DNA from 3 places in the Pseudomonas sp. MF08831 genome. Region 3 is predicted to be linked to each of the others. Evidence: predicted binding sites of a transcription regulator. Region 3 holds the regulator's gene; each other region holds the start of a gene.
What was found. Region 3 encodes sigma-54, which starts transcription at its own class of promoters, with help from an activator protein. Its sites were predicted from a motif close to ANTGGCATNNANNTTGCTNT; they were not measured.

Region 1 (7,719 bases), on a different contig from region 3:
TAGAGCCTAGTCGGTCTGACAGACGGTAGACGCTCTGGTTCGGCAGTTTTTTAACTCATTCACCGTTGCGCAAAATTGATGCAGGGGTCGTGCCCAATCGGTGCGTGAGTAGCCTTCGGGCTGAAAACCGCAAAATATTGTTCAAAAAACCATCAATCCCGGTATGATCGCGCGCCCGGATATAGCCCCACCTTGGAACCCTGATGAAGCCTCAACTGATCGCCGCTGCGGAACTCGACCGTCTCGAGACCTGGCAGAAATATTCCGCCCACATGTGCGGTGGCTGCGTGTCCAGCTGCTGCACGCTGCCGGTTGAGGTGAAGATCAAGGACCTGATCCGCATTGGCATCGTCGATGAGTTCGAGCGCGGCGACCCGCCCAAGAACATCGCCAAGCGCTTGCAGAAAGAAGGCATCGTCGAGCGCTTCAATTCCAAATCCGAGATTTTTACCCTGCAGCGCATGAGCAATAACGATTGCCTGTACCTGGATCGTAAGACGCGCTTCTGCACTATTTATGACAAGCGCCCGGATACGTGCCGCAACCACCCGAAAATCGGGCCGCGGCCGGGGTATTGCGCGTACAAGCCCAAGGAAGTGGTGCGCGAGACGAAGTTCAAGACGCTCGATAAGTTCTGATTCGATTTTTGTGGGGCTGTTGAGGGCCCTATCGGAGGCAAGCCCCCTCCCACCTTTGATCTGTGAGCACATTCAAGTGTGGGAGGGGGCTCGCCCCCGATGAGGCCGGTATATTCACCACAAATTCTGCAGGCACAAAAAAACGCCCCCGGCCTTTCGACCGGGGGCGTTTTTCATTCAGCCTGAGTTAACTCAGTTCTTGGCTTTCTTGGCAGCGCGGGTACGCTCGCCTTCGTCCAGGATCTTCTTACGCAGGCGGATCGACTTAGGCGTGACTTCGCACAGCTCGTCGTCCTGGATGAATTCCAGGGCCTGTTCCAGGGTGAAGCGAACAGGTGGAACCAGAGCGATGGTTTCGTCTTTACCCGAAGCACGCATGTTGTCGAGCTTCTTGCCTTTGGTTGGGTTGACGCCCATGTCGTTGTCACGGCTGTTCAGACCAACGATCTGACCGTTGTAGATCTCTTGACCGTGTTCCACGAACAGCTTGCCACGCGCCTGCAGAGTTTCCAGGGAGTAGGTCAGTGCCTTACCGGTTTCTACCGATACCAGAACACCGTTCTGACGGCCGGACATGTCGCCGGACTTCATGGTGTCGTAGCGATCGAAGATCGAGGTCAGGATGCCAGCACCGTTGGTCAGGGTCAGGAACTGGTTACGGAAACCGATCAGACCACGAGCAGGGATGTTGTATTCCAGACGCACACGGCCTTTGCCATCCGGCACCATGTTGGTCAGGTCGCCCTTACGCAGGCCCATCTCTTCCATGACCTTGCCCTGGGATTCTTCAGGGGTGTCGATGGTGACGTTTTCAAACGGTTCCTGCTTCACGCCGTCAACCTGACGGATGATCACTTCTGGACGACCAACGCCCATTTCGAAGCCTTCGCGACGCATGGTTTCGATCAGTACCGAGAGGTGCAGCTCACCACGGCCGGAAACCTTGAACTTGTCAGCCGAGTCGCCTTCTTCAACGCGCAGAGCAACGTTGTACAGCAGCTCTTTGTCCAGACGTTCCTTGATGTTACGGGAAGTCACGAACTTGCCTTCTTTACCGCAGAAAGGCGAGTCGTTTACCTGGAAGGTCATGGAAACGGTTGGCTCGTCAACGGTCAGAGGCTTCATCGCCTCGACGTTGTCCGGCTGGCACAGGGTGTCGGAGATGAACAGCGAGTCCATACCGCTCACGCACACGATGTCACCGGCAAACGCTTCTTCAACGTCGATACGGTGCAGACCGTGGTGACCCATCAGCTTCAGGATACGGCCGTTGCGTTTCTTGCCGTCGGCGCCGATGGCGACAACCGGGGTGTTCGGCTTGACGCTACCACGAGCGATACGGCCAACACCGATAACACCCAGGAAGCTGTTGTAGTCCAGTGCCGAGATTTGCATCTGGAACGGACCTTCACGGTCAACTTTTGGCGCCGGTACGTTGTCGACGATCGACTGGTACAGCGGGGTCATGTCTTCAGCCATGTCGGTGTGTTCCAGACCGGCAATGCCGTTCAGGGCCGAGGCGTAGACGACTTTGAAGTCCAGCTGTTCTTCGGTAGCACCCAGGTTGTCGAACAGGTCGAAGATCTGGTCCAGAACCCAGTCCGGACGCGCGCCTGGACGGTCAACCTTGTTGATGCACACGATCGGACGCAGGCCGGCTTCGAACGCCTTCTTGGTCACGAAACGGGTTTGCGGCATAGGGCCGTCTTGAGCGTCAACCAGCAGCAGAACGGAGTCAACCATCGACATTACACGTTCAACTTCGCCGCCGAAGTCGGCGTGGCCCGGGGTGTCCACGATGTTGATGTGGTAGCCGTTCCAGTTGATAGCGGTGTTTTTAGCCAGGATGGTAATACCGCGCTCTTTTTCCTGGTCGTTGGAGTCCATCACGCGCTCGTCGTTGAGCTCGTTGCGCTCCAGGGTGCCGGATTGACGCAGGAGTTTGTCTACCAGGGTGGTTTTACCATGGTCAACGTGAGCAATGATGGCGATGTTACGTAGATTTTCGATCACTTGTGTATCTCGATCAGAGGATTCGGTGTGCTGACAGGTCGTGGCAGCGATTAACAGTAGAGTCAGGCCTTGCCGTTACAGCTTGACGGCAGAGTCGGGGGGCCGGTGACGCAGGCCACAGGCAAACAGCCCCGGGCTCTTAGCTCGGTCGATAAACGCGCACATTGGCATGCCCCTCACTGAGCAAATGGTGGGCATGCAGGCGACTCATCACGCCTTTGTCGCAATACAGCAGGTACTGACGGCTGTTATCCAGTTCCTTGAAACGCGCGTTCAATGCGTAGAACGGCAGCGTTTGCACGTCGATGCCAGCGATTTCCAGCGGTTCATCTTCGGCGGCATCCGGGTGACGGATATCGACGACAATCTGGCCGGCCAGGACTTCGCTGACTTCTTCGATTTGCACATCCTGGCCCAGTTCGTCGATTACGCGATCGATCGGGACCATTTTGGCGTTCTCGAGCGCACGCTCCAGAATCGCCATGTCGAACTGTTGTTCTTCGTACTCCACGCGGTTGCGCTTGGCGTGGGTCTTGGGGTTCACCGAGATGACCCCGCAATATTCAGGCATGTGTTTGGCAAACGCCGCCGTGCCGATTTCTTCGGCCTGGTCGATGATGTCCTGCTTGTGACTGGCAATCAGCGGGCGCAGCACCAGCTTCTCGGTCACGCAGTCGATCAGCGACAGGTTCGGCAGCGTCTGGCTGGAGACCTGGGAAATCGCTTCACCGGTCACCAGCGCGTCGATCTGCAACTGATCGGCAATCCGCGACGCAGCGCGCAACATCATACGCTTCAATACTACGCCCATATGACTGTTATCGACTTTGCCGAGAATTTCGCCCAGCACTTCCTCAAACGGCACGCTTACGAATAGCACGCGCTGGGAGCTGCCGTACTTCTTCCAGATAAAGTGCGCGACTTCCATCACGCCCAATTCGTGTGCACGCCCGCCCAGATTAAAGAAGCAGAAGTGGCTCATCAGGCCGCGGCGCATGATCTGGTAGGCCGCCACCGTGGAATCGAAACCGCCGGACATCAATACCAGGGTCTGTTCCAGGGCACCCAGCGGGTAGCCGCCGATGCTGTTGTGCTGGCTGTGGATCACAAACAACCGTTGGTCGCGAATTTCCATGCGCACTTCAATTTGCGGCGCTTTCAGGGAAATTCCGGCAGCACCGCACTCGCGACGCAGCTTGCTGCCGACGTATTTCTCGACGTCCATGGAGCTGAAGGTGTGCTTGCCGGCGCGCTTGCAGCGCACCGAAAAAATCTTGCCCTCAAGCTCGCTACCGTAGTGCTGCTTGCACTTTTCGGTGATGTCGTCGAAGTCGCCCAGCGGGTACTCATCCACCTGCAGGAAATGCGCGATGCCCGGCATGCAGCTCAGGCGCTCAGTCATGTCCTTCAAGGCTTTGGCGTCGGTGACACGGGTTTCCAGCTCGAGGTTGTCCCACACGCCGTTCACCACCACAGCCGGGTCCAGGTCACGGAGCACGGCACGGATGTTCTTGGCCAACTGACGGATGAAACGCGTCCGTACCGGTCGGCTTTTGATGGTGATCTCGGGGAACACTTTAACGATTAATTTCATGGAAACAGCGCGCGCCGGGCCTGCTGAAAAAGGGGGGCGCGGATTATAGCGGAAATCGCTCAAGGTTTAACCAGTTAATATGCATCAGACACAGCGCGCACCAAAACGGGTCATTTGCGCAAATTAACGCTACATTGCAGTGCGTTAATTATTCCGCTTCAGCGGATTGCACCTTTATAGGGGCCATTTTGAGGCAAAAAGGCCATGTTGGCGCACTGGCATGCAATTTGCTCTCTTGTGAGGCAGGTTGCCTTGGTCGAGTATTCGCGCCGGCATCACCCACATTCTAAGGGCTAACTCCACTACCCCAGCCCGAAGCCACCCGGAGGACACCATGTCGAAGTCGGTTCAACTCATCAAAGATCATGACGTTAAATGGATTGATCTGCGCTTCACGGACACTAAAGGTACTCAGCACCACGTGACCATGCCGGCTCGCGACGCGCTGGATGATGCTTTCTTCGAAGAAGGCAAAATGTTCGACGGTTCCTCCATTGCTGGCTGGAAAGGCATCGAAGCCTCCGACATGATCCTGATGCCGGACGACAGCACTGCCGTTCTCGACCCGTTCACCGAAGACCCAACCCTGATCATCGTCTGCGACGTGATCGAGCCTTCGACCATGCAAGGCTACGACCGCGACCCACGTGCGATCGCCAAGCGTGCCGAGGAATACCTGAAGTCGACCGGTATCGGCGACACCGTATTCGTAGGCCCAGAGCCAGAATTCTTCATCTTTGATTCGGTCAAGTTCAAGTCCGACATCTCCGGCTCCATGTTCAAGATCTTCTCCGAACAAGGTTCGTGGATGTCCGATCAGGACATCGAAGGCGGCAACAAAGGCCACCGTCCAGGTATCAAAGGTGGCTACTTCCCAGTTCCGCCGTTCGACCACGACCACGAAATCCGTACCTCCATGTGCAACGCCATGGAAGAAATGGGCCTGGTCATCGAAGTTCACCACCACGAAGTGGCGACTGCCGGCCAGAACGAAATCGGCGTGAAGTTCAACACCCTGGTTGCCAAGGCTGACGAAGTTCAGACCCTCAAGTACTGCGTACACAACGTGGCTGATGCCTACGGCCGTACCGCTACTTTCATGCCTAAGCCGCTGTACGGCGATAACGGTTCGGGTATGCACGTTCACCTGTCCATCGCTAAAGAAGGCAAGAACACCTTCGCTGGCGAAGGTTATGCCGGCCTGTCCGACACTGCCCTGTACTTCATCGGCGGCATCATCAAGCACGGTAAGGCCCTGAACGGTTTCACCAACCCGTCGACCAACTCCTACAAGCGTCTGGTCCCAGGTTTCGAAGCACCGGTAATGCTGGCTTACTCGGCACGTAACCGTTCCGCCTCGATCCGTATTCCTTACGTGTCCAGCCCTCGCGCTCGCCGTATCGAAGCGCGCTTCCCGGATCCGGCAGCCAACCCGTACCTGGCCTTCGCTGCCCTGGTAATGGCCGGCCTGGACGGTATCCAGAACAAGATCCACCCTGGCGACGCCGCCGACAAAAACTTGTACGACCTGCCGCCTGAAGAGGCCAAAGAGATCCCACAAGTGTGCGGCAGCCTGAAAGAAGCCCTGGAAGAGCTGGACAAGGGCCGTGCGTTCCTGACCAAAGGCGGCGTATTCAGCGACGACTTCATCGATGCCTACATCGAGCTGAAAAGCGAAGAAGAAATCAAAGTACGCACCTTCGTACACCCACTGGAATACGAGCTGTACTACAGCTGCTGATCCGGTAGCGCCGCTTAAAGCGGCGTGACAAAAAGGCCTCCTTCGGGAGGCTTTTTTTATGCCTGAAAAAATATCGAAGCTACCCGCGCGGCGCGGCAGAAGGCGGCGGTCGATGCCAATCAAGGCCATCGTGTTTCTGGCAGCGCCGCGGCACCTGCCACGCCCACCTCTTACATCACGCAGGCAGATAACTGCGCAGACTTACCGCCGCGCCCGACATCCATCCCGACCGCACGCCCGTAGCCTGAAGCACTACTCTGCTCAACGGATCAAATCATGGACAACCGCTCGCTCGCGCTCATCGCCTGCCTGTTCCTGCACGGGTGTGGCACCCCGCCCAACGCCCTTGCGCCAATCGAAAGGCAAATTCTGCTGCAAAGCAGCGCATCCTGGGACGGTACGCCTTATACCGGCTACCCCCAAAGCGCCCCGGAGCTGACGCTGCTGAAGCTCAAGATTGCGCCACACACCACCCTCGCCTGGCACACACACCCGATGCCCAACGCGGCTTACATACTCCGTGGAGAACTCACCGTGCAAAGCCGCGACAGCGGTCACGCTCAGGTTTTCAAACAAGGGCAGACACTCGCCGAGATGGTCAACATCGTCCATCGAGGCGTCACAGGGGATACACCGGTGGAATTACTGGTGTTTTATGCCGGCAGCCCGGGCATGCCGCTCTCCCACACCGATTGATGCCGCCCGGCGCCAATAACCGCCGGGCAACGGCGGCGCAAAAAATCTCATGCGTGCCGCGCGCCTTCAATAATTACGCGTTATCGTTGGCGACCTTCGAACACGCTCGTGCCTACAGGGGATCGCCTTTGAAACATCGACTCGTACTTGCCTTGCTGTTCGCCAGCGCCACGGCCAGCGCCGCGCCGCCGACACTCGAACCGCTGCTCAACAGCATCGCCGAGCGCCTGTCCATCGCCGACCAGGTCGCACTGAGCAAATGGGACAGCCACAAGACCGTGGAAGACCGACCTCGCGAACAGGCTGTGATCGCCAGCGCGAGAGCCCAGGCCCCCGACTACAAAGTCTCGCCCGAGGCGGCGGAGCAATTTTTCTCCGCGCAGATAGAGGCGAATAAACTGGTGCAATACACCCGACTGTCCGACTGGCAGTTTAAAGGCAAGGCGCCCGATACGCCGCGCCCGGACCTGACCGGCAAGATTCGCCCCCAACTGGACCAACTGCAAAAGCGCATGCTGCAACAATTAGCCGACTTCGGCCCCGAGCGCAGCAACCCGCAGTGCCCGCACTGGGTAGCCCTGGCCGTGCATCAACCGTTGAACGATCCCTTGGTGCAGATCGCAATGACCCGCGCCACAGCCGAATTGTGCGTCTACACGCCTTGAAGGATAAGGGCCTGCTTCATTGAAGGCCCTTTCCCGAACCTTGGTTAAATCGCGGAAATGTCTGATACATCCCAGGCCATCGACCCCCTACGATGCAGCGTCCTGCCGCCACTCGCCGATGTCTTCGCGATGAACCTTATCTGTAAGACCCTGTGTTCACTAACGCTCGCGCTCAGCCCAATCGCCGCAGCGCAAAAACCCACACCGCCTACGCCCCTCGACCTTGAGCCCACGGCGTGGACGGTAGAGGCGCCTTACCCGCAAAGCACGATTATCAATGCCCGCATCAATGGCACCGCCGCCCACGACGGCAATTCCAGCATGGCGATCCTGCATGTGGCCTGCTACAGCGCGCCCTTGCGCCCAATGATC
Region 2 (7,719 bases), on a different contig from region 3:
TGGACACGATCGAACCCAGGGTGCCGGCTTGCGGGGTGTCGTAACCCGGCTGACCCGACGCATAGGTTTCTTTCCAAGTGGTGCCGCCCGCCGGCTGCAGGCCTTGTTCGTTGTTGAAGCTGGCCAGGGAAAGCTGGCCGATGGCCTTGCTCTGCTGGTTGCTGAAGGTCGCGAACAACACGCCGTTACCGTCAATGTTCAGGCCGGTGATCTGGCCGGTGGCGTAGCCATCGGTGACCGGTGGGTTACGGTAGGTGGCCGAGTTGTACTGGGTGATGTTGCTCATGTTGATGGCAATCCCGCCAGGGTTGGCGTTCGCACCGTTTTTGGTCCACACGCCGTTGGTCACTGTGCCCGGCACCCAGCCGGTCAGCTGCAAGGTGGTGCTGGAAGTGGTGCCCGTAACAATCCCGGTGAGCTTGCCGGAACCGTCGAAGCTCAACGTCGAGGCGACCGGCGGCGTCGAGCCTGTGCCGGTAGGCGCCGAACCGTCAGGGTTACGGCCATCGATCAGGGTGTAGGATTTCCAGGTGTTGGAATCCGTTTTCACCAGGTATTGCACCATTGGGTGGGCGTTGCCCTGGGTGTCATACAAGGTGGTGTTGTATTGAGTGCTGAACGTGGTGGAGTCAGTTGGATCAAACGGCTTGGTGGTCTGATCAATCACCGGCGACGACGAGTTCAGGTTGCTGGTGGAGTCGACTTTGGTGGAAGCCTTGGGCGGCAGGTTCGACAGGTTCAATTGCAGGTCGGTCAGCGCGCCCTTGATGATATTGCCGTCGGCGTCCGCCGCGTAGCCTTGCAGGCGCGAGGTGCCGGTGTTGTTGGTGACGTAGCCGTCTTTATCCGAACGGAAGGCACCGCTGCGGGTGTATTCCAGCGAGCCGTCACTGCCCTTCTGAACGAAGAAGCCGCCGCCCTGGATCGCCATGTCCAGCAGACCGCCGGTATTGTTGACGTCGCCCTGGGTGAACTGCTGGGAAACGGCCGCCAGGTTCACACCACTGCCGACACTGTTCTGGCCGGTGCCCAGCTTGGACGCGGCGTAGATGTCCGAGAACTCGGCACGGGACGATTTGAAGCCCGTGGTCGCGACGTTGGCGATGTTGTTGCCGGTCACGTCCAGCTGTTTGTTGGCCGCATAGAGGCCGCTAAGGCCGATGTTAAAAGACATGTTTCTCTCCTTCTGCCGTATTTAGCCGGCTCTATGTACCGATAGTCTGAATTTGCGACAGCTTGACGCTGCCCATGCCGCCGGCAAGGTTGAGCAGCATTTCGCCGCCGGTCTTGCTCAACGTCACGCTGGTCACTGTTGCCGGCAGCGAGGTCAACAAGGCAACCGAGTCGCCCGTATCATTTTTGGTGCTGGCCGCGAAGGTATAAGTCCCGGCGGGGGCGACCTCGCCTTTGTCGTCCTTGCCATCCCAGATAAAGCTGGAATCACCGGCGCTTTGGGCGCCCATGTCGAGGGTGCGGACCACGTTGCCGTCTTTGTCGGTGATCTTCACGGAGACGTTGCCCGTCGCCGCGGTCACCGCCACCGAGCCGGTCATGCTCTTGCTGGTGTCAACCATGGCCTTATCGGTCTGGGTGATGATCGAACGCCCGACCAGCGACGATGCCTGCAGCGCTTGCGAGGAACTGAAGTTGCTGGAGATCGCATTTACCGAGTCGTTCAGGGTGTTGATGCCTTCCAGGCTGCTGAACTGAGCCAGCTGGGCCACAAACGCGCCGTTGTCCTGTGGCGACAGCGGGTTCTGGTTTTTCAGCTGGGTGACCAGCAGCTGCAGGAATGCATCTTTACCCAGCGCCTGGTTACCGGTGGCCGCGCTGGCCGCCGAAGCGAGGCCGCTGTTGTCTGTCGCGGTCTTGACCTTGGAGTTGAAAAGGTCCTGAACCGGCGTGTTGGGTGTCGTAGAAGTGGTATCAACAATGGCCATTATTTGGCGCCCCTTATCACTGACCCAGGGTCAGGACCTTCTGCATCATGGTTTTGGCGGTGTTCATCATTTCCGCGTTGGTTTGGAACGAGCGGCTGGCGGAAATCATGTCGGCCATTTCCTCGACCACGTTGACGTTGGGGTAGTACACGTAACCCTTTTCGTTCGCGGCGGGATGGTTGGGTTCGTAGCGGGCTTCCAGATTGCTTTGGTCTTCGACCACGCCAAGCACCTGCACGCCCTGGCCTGCGGCATCCTGGTTCTGGAACAGCGAGTCGCCGCTACCGCTTTGGCCACTCTGGCCGTCCTGAAACATGGTGGCGAACACCGGGTGACGGGCACGGTAGGTCTGGTCAATGCTCGAAGACACGGTCTCGGCGTTGGCGATGTTACTGGCGACGGTGTTCAGGCGCGTGGTCTGCGCGCTCATGCCACTGCCGGCAATATTGAAAACACTGGCTAAGGACATGGCTTACTCTCCACGCAGGGCTGACATCAGCCCTTTGAATTTGCTGTTGAGCAGGGTGAAGCTGGCCTGGAAGTTCACCGAGTTTTCGGCGTAGGCCGATTGCTCCAGCTGGGCGTCGACGGTGTTCTGGTCGATCGATGGCTGCATCGGCGTGCGATACAGCAACGACTCGTCACCATTGCTCAAGCCTTGCGCTTCGATATGACGGCTGTTGGTCATGTTCAAGGCGAAGGTGCCGTTCTTGGTCTTGTCCTGCTGTGCGGCGAGCACGGCAGAGAAGTCCAGGTCCCGAGCCTTGTAGTTCGGGGTGTCGGCGTTGGCAATGTTGTTGGCCAGGACTTCGGCACGCTGGGCGCGGAAGCCCAGGGCTTGTTCGTGGATACCGAGCGCTTTATCGAAGCTGATGCTCATGGCGGAAACCTTTAGGCTGACCTGCTTTTCGTAACAGGGTTATAGCAAGGCGCATGCCAATTCCATCGGGACCCGTAATTCAAGGGTTTGCGGGGAGTTTGCCGGTGGCAATGCCAGAAAAGCGGCAACGGCCTTCCGCGTGGCGCCAGTAAAGCGGCAATACCGGTTGCCGCTTTTATGCAGACTGCCGGTAGTGCCACGGCTGATTGAACGCCAGGCTCAGCAGGCAGCCCTTCAATACAGCGGCCTGAACACTGATCATTGCGTCGCCTGGGTTCGAACAGGATTCGGCGAAGCGCTTTGCGGCTGAACACCTGGTGACGGTCGCCGACGCCAGCGCTCAGGCAGTCATCGAGATGAAGCCTGCCGAATCGCGCGCATTAAAAAACGGGAGGCCTTTGGGGGCCTCCCGTTTTTTTATGCTCATGGGCCGATCACTTGGCCTGGTAAATGATACCGGGACTGCACTGCACCATCTGGTAATGGTCCGGCAACCCATTGAGCGCCTCGGACGCACCGAGGAACAGGTACCCACCACGCTTGAGCGTGCCGTGGATGCGCAACAGGATGTCTTTCTTCACTTCGGCCGAGAAATAGATCAGCACGTTGCGGCAGAACACCATGTCGAACTTGCCCAGGCTGGCGTAGCTGTCGAGCAGGTTGAACGAACGAAACTCTACCCGGCTCTTGATCGGTGCCTTGACCGCCCAGCGTCCCGCCCCTTTGGGGTCGAAGTAACGTTGCAGGCGCTCCTGAGACAAACCACGGCCCAAGGCCAGGCTGTCGTACTCACCGGTCTTGCAATTGGTGAGCATGGTGCCGGACAAGTCAGTGGCGACAATCTGCGCCCCGGCCTTCAACTGGCCCATGTTAGTGCGCTCGAACTCGTCGATGGACATCGAGATCGAGTACGGCTCCTGCCCCGAGGAGCAAGCGGCCGACCAGATACGCAAGCGCTGGCCCGGACTGGCCTTGATGGCCTCCGGCAGCACTTTGTTCTTGAGCACTTCGAAGGGGTAGGTGTCACGAAACCACAGGGTTTCGTTGGTGGTCATGGCATCCACCACCATTTCCTTGAGCCCACTGCGCGGCTGGCCCTGAATACGCTGGACCAACTCGCCCAGGGACTTGATGCCCTGCTGCTCCATCAGTTTGTTGAGACGGCTGGATACCAGGTACTGCTTGTTTTCACCGAGCAATATGCCACAGGCTTTTTCCAGGAAGATCCGGAACTGTTCGAAATCCAAATTACCCGTAGACAATGATACCGCCTCTTAAATCGTGTGACCGCCAGGGGAACTCCCCTTAGCCGTGATCTGCTGCCTTGATCCGGTCGACTACCCGGGATGCCAGGTCATCAGGACGGAATTTGGCCAGAAAGTCATCGGCACCGACCTTCTTGACCATCGCCTGATTGAATACGCCCGACAACGAAGTATGCAGGATGATATGCAGTTTTTGCATGCGTGGATCGTTGCGTATCTCGGCCGTGAGCGTGTAGCCATCCATTTCCGGCATCTCGATGTCGGAGATCATCATCAAAAATTCTTCTTCCGGCTTCTTGCCTTCGTCCACCAGCTTGCGCAGGTAATCCAGGGCCTGGCGACCGTCGTTGAGGGCCACCACTTCCACGCCGACGGTTTGCAGGCAACGGCTCACCTGTTTGCGCGCGACCGAGGAATCGTCCACGGTCAGCACGCGCAGCGAGATTGCCTTGTGCGCCGTTTCGGCGTCGACGACGCCCACCGAAATCGATTCGGATGTCGGTGCCACTTCTGCGAGGATCTTCTCCACGTCGATGATTTCCACCAACTGGTTATCGACCCGAGTCACCGCCGTCAGGTAGTGATCGCGCCCCGTGCCCTTGGGCGGCGGGTGGATTTCCTCCCAGTTCATGTTGACGATGCGTTCCACCGAGCGCACCAGGAAACCCTGGGTCTTGGTGTTGTATTCGGTAATGATCACGAACGGATTCTGGCGGTCCTGCAGCCCCGCAGAGCCGGTGGCCAAGGCCAGGTCAAGAATGGGGATGGTCGCACCACGAATGTTGGCCACGCCACACACCACCGGACTGGACTTGGGCATGATCGTCAGCTTGGGACACTGCAACACTTCCCGCACTTTAAACACGTTGATGCCGTACAGCTGCTTGCCGTCCAGGCGAAAAAGCAACAACTCCAGGCGATTCTGCCCTACCAGCTGTGTGCGCTGGTTTACTGAATCCATTACTCCTGCCATGCCCAGACTCCTACGCAAAAACCTTAGGGGTACGACGCGTACCCAACACTAAACGGCACGAGCTTTGCTATTTATTGATTTATGAACCTTAAAACGACAGTTTCCCGACGCATCCCACGCTACCGCAGAGTTGTCTGCGTCTGGCTGGCATTGCTTGCCTTGGGCGCAGGCACCACGGCCCGTGCAGATAATGTCACCTTGCCTGATCTCCTTATCGGCGTCACTCAAGGCTTTCTTGAATTCACTGTAGAAGATTATCTGACGACCACGCAGGCGCCGGGGCGTTATGAAATTCAGGTGAACCCGCTGGACCCGCGCCTGCGCATGCCCATGTGCGACAAGGAATTGACAGCCACGCTGGAAAGCCCCGCCCAGCCCATCGGCCGCGTGACGGTCAAAGTGCGCTGCGACGGTGCCTCGCCCTGGACCGTGTTCGTCCCGGCGCAGGTCAAACTGTTTCGTGATGTAGTGGTTGTCACACGTCCGCTCAAACGGACGGGCATCATCGGGTTTGAAGACGTTGCGCTGCGTGAACGGGATATCAGCTCGATCAATCAGGGTTATCTCACCTCGGTGGACCAGGCCGTCGGGCAAAAACTTACCCGACCAATGGTCACCGACCAAGTGATTACGCTGGTGCATCTGGAACAGGCTGAGGTGATTCGCAAGGGCGACCAGGTGGTGATTTCCGCCAGCAGCGGCGGGCTGACGGTAAAGATGCCGGGCGAGGCGCTGTCCAATGGCGGCATGAGCGAACAGATTCGGGTCAAAAACCTCAATTCCAATCGCGTGATCAAGGCACAGGTGATGGCGCCAGGCCAAGTCGAGGTCGCTTTATAGATCACTGGTATCAAGCGCCAGCTTTTCCTACACTGTGCGTTGGATGTCGACCTGTACAGGTTTATTGTCAATCGAGCCTAAAGTTTGTCCGGGTATGGCCGAAAACATGGCAAGCGTCCAAATACCCAGAGGTTTTTTTATCATGGTCATCGATTTCAGTCGTTTGAATAACACCCCGGCATTGCCCGGCAATACGCGCACCAGCGGTGCCAAGGACAGCGTAGAAGCCAAGGCCCAGCCAGCGCCCGCCAAGACCGAACAGGCCGGCGCCAGCCAGAGCGGGGAATCGGTTCACCTGAGCAATGAGGCTCAACAGTTGCAAAAGGTCACTGACTCGCTGCGCGACCAGCCGGTTGTCAATAAAGCCCGTGTGGCCGAGTTGAAACAGGCCATCGCCGATGGCAGCTATAAAGTCGACAGCAACCGTGTAGCCAGCAAGCTGCTCAACTTCGAAGCCGAGCGCTAGGCGAAGGCCTGCGCAGGGCTTTTGGACGCTTAAAACCCAAGGCCAGCCATGCACCACGACGAACATTTGCTTCAACTGATCATTGATGATCTGGCGCCGACGCAACATCTGCTCGAGCTGCTAAAGGAAGAATCCCTGGCCCTGTACGGCCGGGACATGCGCTTGCTGGAAGAAATCCTGGCGCGCAAGCAGTCGCTGATTGTGCTGCTTGAACAGCATGGCAAAAAGCGCAGCGAAATTCTTGTCAGCCTGGGCCTCCCGGCTGATCACGACGGCCTCGCACAACTGGCCAGCCACTCTTCGGTGGGCGATCAGTTGCTGGCGCAGAGCACCGCACTTAATCAATTGCTTGCCCAGTGCCAGGAAGCCAACCTGCTCAACGGTCAGTCGATCCAGCTGCAGCAAGCGACGACTGCCAACCAGTTGCGCATACTTCACGGCGGAGAACCCCCGGCGCTGTACAACGCCCAGGGTTCCACCTCGCGCCTGGTGAAGCCAAGCACCCGCAGCCAAGCCTGACAGTGGTTTACAGCGCGCCCTATCCAAGGCGCGCTACATGCTGGCAAAATGCCGGTTCTTGCGTGTAGTCGTATTTTGTCTGGAGATGGAAGAACCGTGTTCAACGCCCTTAATGCGGAAGATGCTCCGCAGCCACCCAAGGTGCTCGCCACGCCTCTGGAAATCGCCAGCACATTGCGGATGCTGCAAGAAAGCCATGATCCACTGATCATTACATTCCATGAACGCAGCCAGCGCTTTCAGAGCTACCTGGTGGACGTTGACCGGGACAGCAAGACGCTGATCCTGGACGAAATGATTCCGCGTGACGGTGAACGCTACCTCGAGAAGGGCGAACCTTTCCGCATCGAAGGCTTCCACGATGGCGTACGCGTCGCCTGGGAAAGCAACGGCACACTGACCATCAGTGAAAAAGACGGCCACCGCATCTACACCGGCAGCATGCCCGACGAGGTGGTCTACCACCAACGCCGCAATGCCTTTCGCGCGGCGTTGAAGCTGGCACAACTGGTCAGCATCGAACTGGGCGGCGAGAAGCTCAAGGCGCCGATCAGCGGCAAGCTCCTGGACATTTCCGCCACCGGCTGCAAATTGCGCTTTGAAGGCGACATTTCCGAGCGCCTGCAACTGGGCCAGGTCTATGACCGTTTTATTGCCGCCCTGCCCTTTGGCAGCATGACCACCTCTGTCGAGCTGCGTTACCTGCACTTCGAAGACAAGATCAACACCACCTTCGCCGGTGTGCGCTTTCACAACATGAGCGGGCTGGTGCAGCGCCAGGTGGAGCGGTTTGTGTATCAGCTGCAGCGCGAGGCGCGACGCTTTGACAAGGACGA
Region 3 (7,719 bases):
AATGCAGCGGTCGAGGGCACCGAGTTTGCGGGCTGGCCGGTTGAAAAGCTGGTCTCGAGCGTCCAGCAACTGCCGGAAAAACTTCGCGCCGCGGTGATCAACCAAGGTGGCGGTCACGCTAACCATTCGTTGTTCTGGGCGGTGATGTCGCCCAAAGGCGGCGGCAAACCCGAGGGCGCACTAGGCACAGCGATCGAGACCCAACTGGGCGGCTTCGACAGTTTCAAGGAAGCGTTCACCAAGGCGGCCTTGACCCGATTCGGCAGCGGCTGGGCCTGGTTGAGCGTCACGCCACAAAAGACTCTGGTGGTCGAGAGCAGCGGCAACCAGGACAGCCCACTGATGAACGGCAACACGCCGATCCTCGGCCTGGACGTCTGGGAGCACGCCTACTACTTGCTCTACCAGAACCGCCGCCCGGAATACATCAACGCCTTCTACAGCGTCATCAACTGGCCGGAAGTCGCCGCACGCTACCAGGCCGCCTTGGCCTGATATTCATCCAATAACAAGATCTAAGGCCGACTATGGGCACTGAAACACTGGCGATCAGCAGCGGACGAATGTTTCGCTATGCGTTTGGTTCGCTGCTGCTATTGGCAGGTACTGCATTGCTGGTGGCCCACGGGCTGGCCTGGCTGGATCTGGAACCGCGCATCCTGCGTGCCTTGCAGGGCGGGGCAATCTGCGCGCTTGGCACGGCACTGGGCGCAGTCCCGGTGCTGGTGATTCGTCGGATGCCGGTGGCGCTCAGCGATACCTTGCTGGGATTTGGCGCCGGTGTGATGTTGGCGGCGACGGCCTTTTCGCTGATCGTGCCGGGTATTGCGGCCGCTGAAGGTCTTGGTTTATCGCCTTGGGGAGCCAGTGGTTTGATCAGCTTCGGCATCATGCTCGGTGCGTTCGGGTTGTACCTGGTTGACCGCAAGGTCTCCGGCGCCAGCCCGGAAATGCTGGTGGGCACGCCGGACAGGCCGGTGATTCCACCGCGCATTTGGTTGTTCGTGTTTGCCATCATTGCCCACAACATTCCGGAGGGCATGGCCGTAGGTGTTTCCGCGGGTGGCGGCATGCCGGATGCCGACAGCCTGGCCATGGGCATCGCCCTGCAGGATGTTCCGGAAGGTCTAGTGATTGCACTGGTCTTGGCCGGGGCAGGGATGTCGCGGACCAAAGCGTTCCTGATCGGCGCTGCGTCAGGGTTGGTCGAACCGGTCTTTGCGGTGCTCTGCGCCTGGCTGGTGAGCCTGGCGGAAATTTTGTTGCCGCTGGGGCTCGCGCTGGCAGCTGGGGCGATGTTGCTCGTGGTGACGCACGAAGTGATTCCCGAATCGCGCCGCAATGGTCACGAAAAGCTTGCCAGCCTGGGGCTGTGCATCGGGTTCTGTTTGATGATGGTGATGGATACTGCTCTGGGATAAACCTCAGCCCACTTTCACAGGCCAGGCTTGGTGACGGTCGCCCGGTGAAGGTAAGGCTTGAGGGCGTCCTGCCAACAAGCCGAGTGCCTAGACGCGGTTATTCGCCTTCGTCAAAGAAGTTATTGATCAGCTTTACCAGAGCGTCCATCGCTTCCTGTTCTTGCTCACCCTCAGTCTTTAAGTGAATCCTGGTGCCCTTGCCGGCAGCCAGCATCATCATGGCCATGATGCTCTTGCCGTCGACCATGGATTCGGGCGTGCGCCCAGCCCGGATCTGACAGGGGAACTGCCCGGCCACACCGACGAATTTGGCGGAAGCGCGAGCGTGCAGGCCCAGCTTGTTGATGATTTCGATTTCCAAAGCGGGCATCGCGCAGGTGTTCCTTTCAGCTAAGGTCGCGGTGGCGAACCTGGACGTTCTTGAGGGTTTGTTGCAGCACCTGGCCCAGGCGTTCAGTCAGGTAGACAGAACGATGATGGCCGCCGGTGCAGCCGATGGCGATAGTGACATAGGCACGATTACTCGCGGCAAAACGTGGCAACCATTTAAGCAGGTAGCTGGAAATGTCCTGGAACATCTCTTCGACATCCGGTTGCGCAGCCAGGTACTCGGCCACCGGCTGATCCAGCCCGGACTGATCACGCAGCTCCGGCTTCCAGTAAGGGTTGGGCAGGCAGCGAACGTCGAACACCAGGTCGGCATCGACCGGCATGCCTCGTTTGAAGCCAAACGACTCGACGAGAAATGCCGTGCCAGGCTCTGGTTGATTCAGCAGGCGTAGCTTGATGGCGTCGCGCAGCTGATACAAGTTCAGGCCGGTGGTGTTGATCTTGAGATCGGCGAGGTCGATGATCGGTCCCAGCAGCGTGGTCTCGTCCTCAATGGCCTCGGCCAGCGAGCGGTGAGGGCTGCTCAGAGGATGGCGTCGACGGGTTTCAGAGAAGCGCTTGAGCAGCGTCTCTTCGTCGGCATCCAGGTACAGCACGTCGCAATTGATGTGCTTGGCCCGCACTTCTTCGAGCAATTCAGGAAAGCGCGAGAGGTGGCTGGGCAGATTACGGGCATCAATTGAAACGGCAACCAACGGCTGCGCCAACTCAGTATGAATCAGCGCACGCTCGGCCAATTCCGGCAGCAGGCCGGCGGGCAGGTTGTCGATGCAATAGAAGCCGTTGTCTTCAAGGACATTGAGTGCGGTGCTTTTACCCGAGCCGGAGCGGCCGCTGACGATGATCAAACGCATGATTACTGCCTGTTTTGTTCATCCAGGACAACCTGATAGAGCGCCTCGTTGCTGCTGGCACTGCGCAGTTTGTCGCGTACTTCCTTGCGGTCGAGCATGCTGGCGATCTGCCGGAGCAGCTCCAGGTGTGCATCGGTGGCGGCCTGCGGGACCAGCAGCACGAACAGCAGGTCAACCGGGGCGCCGTCGATGGCATCAAAATCGATTTTTTCTTGCAGGTGTAAAAGTGCACTTACGGGCGAAGTACAGCCTTCAAGGCGGCAGTGAGGAATGGCGATGCCGTTACCAAAACCGGTCGAACCCAGCTTTTCACGGTCAATCAGAGCCTTGAACACAACTTGCTCATCCAGCTCAGGCACTTCACGGCTGATCAGGTTAGCGATGTGTTCGAGGGCTTTCTTCTTGCTGCCGCCCGGCGCGTTCACGAGTGAACGGCCGGGGGTCAGGATGGTTTCAAGTTGGATCATGGGGGAGAGTTAACGACCTGTACCTTGCATCAGGTGCAGATACTTTTCCTTATGCTTTATGAGTTGGCGGTCCAGCTTGTCGTAGAGCGAGTCAATCGCTGCGTACATGTCTTCATGCTCCGCATTGGCGACTAGCTTCGCATTCGGTACGTGCAGGGTGGCCTCGATTTTTTGCTTGAGCTTGTCGACCTCCATGATGACCTGCACGTTGGTGATCTTGTCAAAATGCCCCGCAAGCTTGTTCAGCTTGCTCTCGGTGTACTCACGCAGGGGCTTGGTAACTTCTAGTTGGTGTCCACTGATGTTGACTTGCATACAGCTTCTCCTTCGTTGCCAGTGCATAAAGCGGCGGGTAGGAATACCCGCCACTGGAACGCTATGGCCCGCCCGTCACATCAAACGCTTACGCTCGCTGGAAGGCGCGATCCCGAGGGACTCGCGGTACTTGGCGACGGTTCGACGGGCGACCTGAATGCCTTGTGCCTCCAGTAAACCAGCGATCTTGCTGTCACTCAACGGCTTTTTCTGATTTTCCGCAGCAACCAGTTTTTTGATGATCGCGCGGATCGCCGTGGACGAGCATTCGCCGCCTTCGGAGGTACTGACATGGCTGGAGAAAAAGTATTTCAACTCATAAATACCCCGTGGGGTATGCATGAACTTCTGCGTGGTCACCCGGGAAATCGTTGATTCGTGCATGCCTACCGCCTCGGCGATGTCATGCAGCACCAACGGTTTCATTGCCTCGTCGCCATATTCCAGGAAGCCGCGCTGGTGCTCGACGATCTGGGTGGCCACTTTCATCAGGGTTTCGTTGCGGCTTTGCAGGCTCTTGATGAACCAGCGCGCTTCCTGCAACTGGTTGCGCATGAAGGTGTTGTCGGCACTGGTGTCGGCGCGGCGCACAAAGCCTGCGTATTGTGGGTTGACGCGCAAACGTGGCACCGATTCCTGGTTAAGCTCCACCAGCCAGCGTTCGTTGTCCTTGCGCACGATCACGTCGGGAACGACGTATTCGGCTTCGCTGGACTCGATTTGCGAGCCGGGGCGCGGATTGAGGCTCTGTACCAGCTCGATGACCTGGCGCAGGTCGTCTTCCTTGAGCTTCATGCGGCGCATCAACTGGCTGTAGTCGCGGCTGCCCAGCAGGTCGATGTAGTCGGTGACCAGGCGCTGGGCCTCGGCGAGCCAAGGTGTCTTGGCGGGCAGTTGACGCAATTGCAGCAGCAGGCACTCGCTGAGGGTGCGGGCGCCAATGCCGGCGGGCTCAAACTGTTGAATGCGGTGAAGGACGGCTTCGATTTCGTCCAGCTCGATGTCCAGTTCCGGGTCGAAGGCCTCGAGAATTTCATCAAGGGTTTCGTCCAGGTAGCCCTGGTTATTAATGCAGTCGATCAGGGTGACAGCGATCAGGCGATCGGTGTCGGACATCGGCGCGAGGTTAAGTTGCCACAACAAATGGCTTTGCAGGCTTTCGCCAGCGGACGTGCGGGTGGTGAAATCCCATTCGTCATCGTCATTGCTGGGCAGGCTGCTGGCGCTGGTCTGGTAAACGTCTTCCCACGCGGTATCCACGGGGAGGTCGTTGGGAATGCGTTCGTTCCATTCGCCTTCCTCAAGGTTATCCACCGTTGGGGCGGTTTCCTGGTAGGAGGGTTCCTGCACGTCGGAGTTGGGTTTTTGCTCGATGTTGTCGGCCAGCGGGTCTGCATTATCGAAGTCGTCGCCTTCTTCCTGGCGTTCGAGCATCGGATTGGACTCCAGGGCCTCCTGGATTTCCTGTTGCAGGTCCAGGGTCGACAATTGGAGCAGGCGGATGGCCTGTTGCAGCTGCGGTGTCATCGTCAGCTGCTGGCCCATTCTCAGGACTAGCGATGGTTTCATGGCAGGGGCTTAACACCTTATTCGCCGGCGCAATGCGCCATCCACGACAGGGCGCGTGAGCGCCAAACATAAGCAAATTATATGCCTGATGTCGGGGGCTTTGCCTAGAGCGCGGTAACAATAAAAAAACGAGGTTTTTATTGACTCCCGCGCGCCTTGGCGAACAGCCGTGACACCACGATGCTTACAGGCGGAACTCGTGGCCCAGGTACACTTCCTTGACCAGTTCGTTAGCCAGGATGGTGGCGGAATCGCCTTCGGCGATCAGTTGGCCATCGTTGACGATATAAGCCGTCTCACAGATATCGAGGGTTTCACGGACGTTGTGGTCAGTGATCAACACGCCGATGCCCTTGGCTTTGAGGTGATGGATGATCTGTTTGATGTCGCCGACCGAGATCGGGTCAACGCCGGCAAACGGTTCGTCCAGCAGGATGAACTTCGGTGCGGTTGCCAGTGCACGTGCGATTTCCACGCGACGGCGCTCACCACCGGACAGGCTCATGCCGAGGTTGTCGCGAATGTGGTTGATGTGGAATTCCTGAAGCAGGCTTTCCAGCTCCTTGCGGCGGCCGTCACGGTCGAGTTCCTTGCGGGTCTCGAGGATCGCCATGATGTTGTCCGACACCGACAGTTTGCGAAAGATCGACGCCTCCTGGGGGAGATAGCCGATACCTGCGCGTGCGCGACCGTGCATTGGCTGGTGACTCACGTCGAGGTCGTCGATCAATACACGGCCCTGATCCGCCTGGACCAGCCCGACGATCATATAGAAGCATGTGGTTTTGCCGGCACCGTTAGGGCCGAGCAGGCCGACGATCTGGCCACTGTCGATCGACAGGCTGACGTCGCGCACGACCTGACGGCTTTTGTAAGCCTTGGCCAGATGCTGGGCTTTGAGGGTTGCCATTAGTTTGCCTTCTTCGCAGCGGGTTTAGCCGCAGGCTGAGCGGCAGCGTCTTTCTGCTTGGGCTGGATAACCATGTCGATACGCGGCTTCGGCGTGCCGATCTTCGCGCCGGTGGCACGACCAGCCTGAGCGATCTGCTTCACGGTGTCATAGGTGATTTTCTCACCGTCCGTGGTATTGCCGTCGCTGCTCACAACCCTGGCCTGATCGATCAGGATGATACGGTTCTGCTGGGCGTGATACTGGATGGTCTTGCCGTAGCCCTTCATCGGAGCAGGATCTGCAGCAGCCTGCTTCTGTTCGAAATAGGCCAGGTTACCCACCGAAGTCACCACGTCGATGTCACCCGCAGGCGTACGCGTGAGCGTCACCGTGTTGCCGGTAATCTTCATCGAACCTTGGGTGATGATCACGGCGCCGGTGTAGGTTGCAACGCCTTGCTTGTCATCCAGCTGTGCATCGTCAGCCTGAATGTGGATCGGTTGCTGGCTATCGTTCGGCAGAGCCCAGGCGCTCACGCTTCCCAGTGCTGCGCCCAGACCGAGCAAAATAGGGAGGGTTTTAACGAGCCTCATACTGTCCTCTTACGTTCGATAGCAGGTGTATCCTGCTTTCTTTCAAATACGCTTTCATTCCCTTGCCAGTCGATACACCGCCAGCGCCGTCGATTCTAACGTCTTGCTCGGTCTGCGCATATTGCTGTTGTGGGAAAACGGTCATGCGACTGCTGGTAATAATAGTGTCGCGGTTCTTATCGTCAGTACGTGCAACACGTACCGAGTCGATCAGTTCTACCTGAGTGCCGTCCGGGTTGACTTCGCCATGCTTGCTGGTGACATGCCAAGGGAACTCAGTGCCGCGGTACAAGTTCATGTCCGGGTTGGTCAGCAACGTGACTTCGGACGACTTCAAGTGCTCGACTTTGTCCGAGGTCATTTCATACTGAACCTTGCCATCCGGCAGGAACTGTACGCTGTAGGCGTTGGTTGCGTAATAGTCGATAGCGCCTGTGTCAACCTGCCCGACAGGCTTGTCGAGAAAGCGTTCGGGGCTGATATTCCAGTAGCCTACCGCCAGAAACAGCGCGGCGATGATCCCGAACAGCAGGAAATTGCGAATCTTTTTGCTCAGCATAAAACGCTCTATAAGTAGGCGGCATGTGCCGCTTCAAGGCTGCCCTGGGCACGCAGGATCAATTCACAGAACTCGCGGGCGGCACCTTCGCCGCCACGGGCCGTGGTGATGCCATGGGCGTGCTCGCGAACAAAGGTCGCCGCATTGGCAACGGCCATGCCCAGACCTACGCGGCGGATAACCGGGAGGTCGGGCAGGTCATCGCCCAAGTAGGCGACCTGCTCATAGCTTAGGTTGAGTTGGCCAAGAAGCTCGTCCAGAACCACCAGTTTATCCTCACGGCCCTGATACAGGTGAGGAATACCCAGGTTTTGTGCACGGCGTTCCACAACCGGTGTTTTTCGACCGCTGATAATCGCAGTTTGCACGCCCGCGGCCATCAACATTTTGATGCCTTGGCCGTCGAGGGTGTTGAACGTCTTGAATTCACTGCCATCTTCGAGGAAGTACAGGCGGCCGTCGGTCAGCACGCCATCGACGTCGAAAATCGCCAGTTTGATGTGTTTACCGCGTTGCAGCAGGTCGCTGGTCATTTACATCACTCCCGCACGCAGCAAGTCGTGCATGTTCAGGGCGCCAACCGGGTGATCGTCGCCGTCGACGACTACCAGCGCAAGAATCTTGTGGTCTTCCATGATCTTCAACGCTTCGGCCGCGAG

Region 1: the regulator sigma-54 is predicted to act here: its motif matches at 4,460-4,479, upstream of glnA (glutamate--ammonia ligase).
Region 2: the regulator sigma-54 is predicted to act here: its motif matches at 2,862-2,881, upstream of flgB (flagellar basal body rod protein FlgB).

What each region holds. Positions count from the first base shown of each region.
Region 1 is NZ_JCBCUX010000002.1:391,620-399,338, forward strand. It holds gene AC19YS_RS05090 (YkgJ family cysteine cluster protein) at 204-638, shown strand; gene typA (translational GTPase TypA) at 831-2,651, opposite strand; gene thiI (tRNA uracil 4-sulfurtransferase ThiI) at 2,791-4,245, opposite strand; gene glnA (glutamate--ammonia ligase) at 4,580-5,986, shown strand; gene AC19YS_RS05110 (cupin domain-containing protein) at 6,263-6,682, shown strand; gene AC19YS_RS05115 (chorismate mutase) at 6,811-7,347, shown strand; gene AC19YS_RS05120 (hypothetical protein) at 7,477-7,719, shown strand, end outside.
Region 2 is NZ_JCBCUX010000001.1:503,984-511,702, reverse strand. It holds gene flgE (flagellar hook protein FlgE) at 1-1,174, opposite strand, end outside; gene flgD (flagellar hook assembly protein FlgD) at 1,206-1,940, opposite strand; gene flgC (flagellar basal body rod protein FlgC) at 1,957-2,409, opposite strand; gene flgB (flagellar basal body rod protein FlgB) at 2,413-2,820, opposite strand; gene cheR (protein-glutamate O-methyltransferase CheR) at 3,255-4,082, opposite strand; gene AC19YS_RS02405 (chemotaxis protein CheV) at 4,126-5,058, opposite strand; gene flgA (flagellar basal body P-ring formation chaperone FlgA) at 5,140-5,898, shown strand; gene flgM (flagellar biosynthesis anti-sigma factor FlgM) at 6,041-6,364, shown strand; gene AC19YS_RS02390 (flagella synthesis protein FlgN) at 6,413-6,883, shown strand; gene AC19YS_RS02385 (flagellar brake protein) at 6,980-7,719, shown strand, end outside.
Region 3 is NZ_JCBCUX010000005.1:221,883-229,601, forward strand. It holds gene AC19YS_RS12795 (superoxide dismutase) at 1-495, shown strand, start outside; gene AC19YS_RS12800 (ZIP family metal transporter) at 528-1,421, shown strand; gene AC19YS_RS12805 (HPr family phosphocarrier protein) at 1,519-1,791, opposite strand; gene rapZ (RNase adapter RapZ) at 1,808-2,665, opposite strand; gene ptsN (PTS IIA-like nitrogen regulatory protein PtsN) at 2,668-3,132, opposite strand; gene hpf (ribosome hibernation-promoting factor, HPF/YfiA family) at 3,142-3,447, opposite strand; gene AC19YS_RS12825 (RNA polymerase factor sigma-54) at 3,523-5,016, opposite strand; gene lptB (LPS export ABC transporter ATP-binding protein) at 5,201-5,926, opposite strand; gene lptA (lipopolysaccharide transport periplasmic protein LptA) at 5,926-6,501, opposite strand; gene lptC (LPS export ABC transporter periplasmic protein LptC) at 6,488-7,060, opposite strand; gene AC19YS_RS12845 (KdsC family phosphatase) at 7,069-7,593, opposite strand; gene AC19YS_RS12850 (KpsF/GutQ family sugar-phosphate isomerase) at 7,594-7,719, opposite strand, start outside.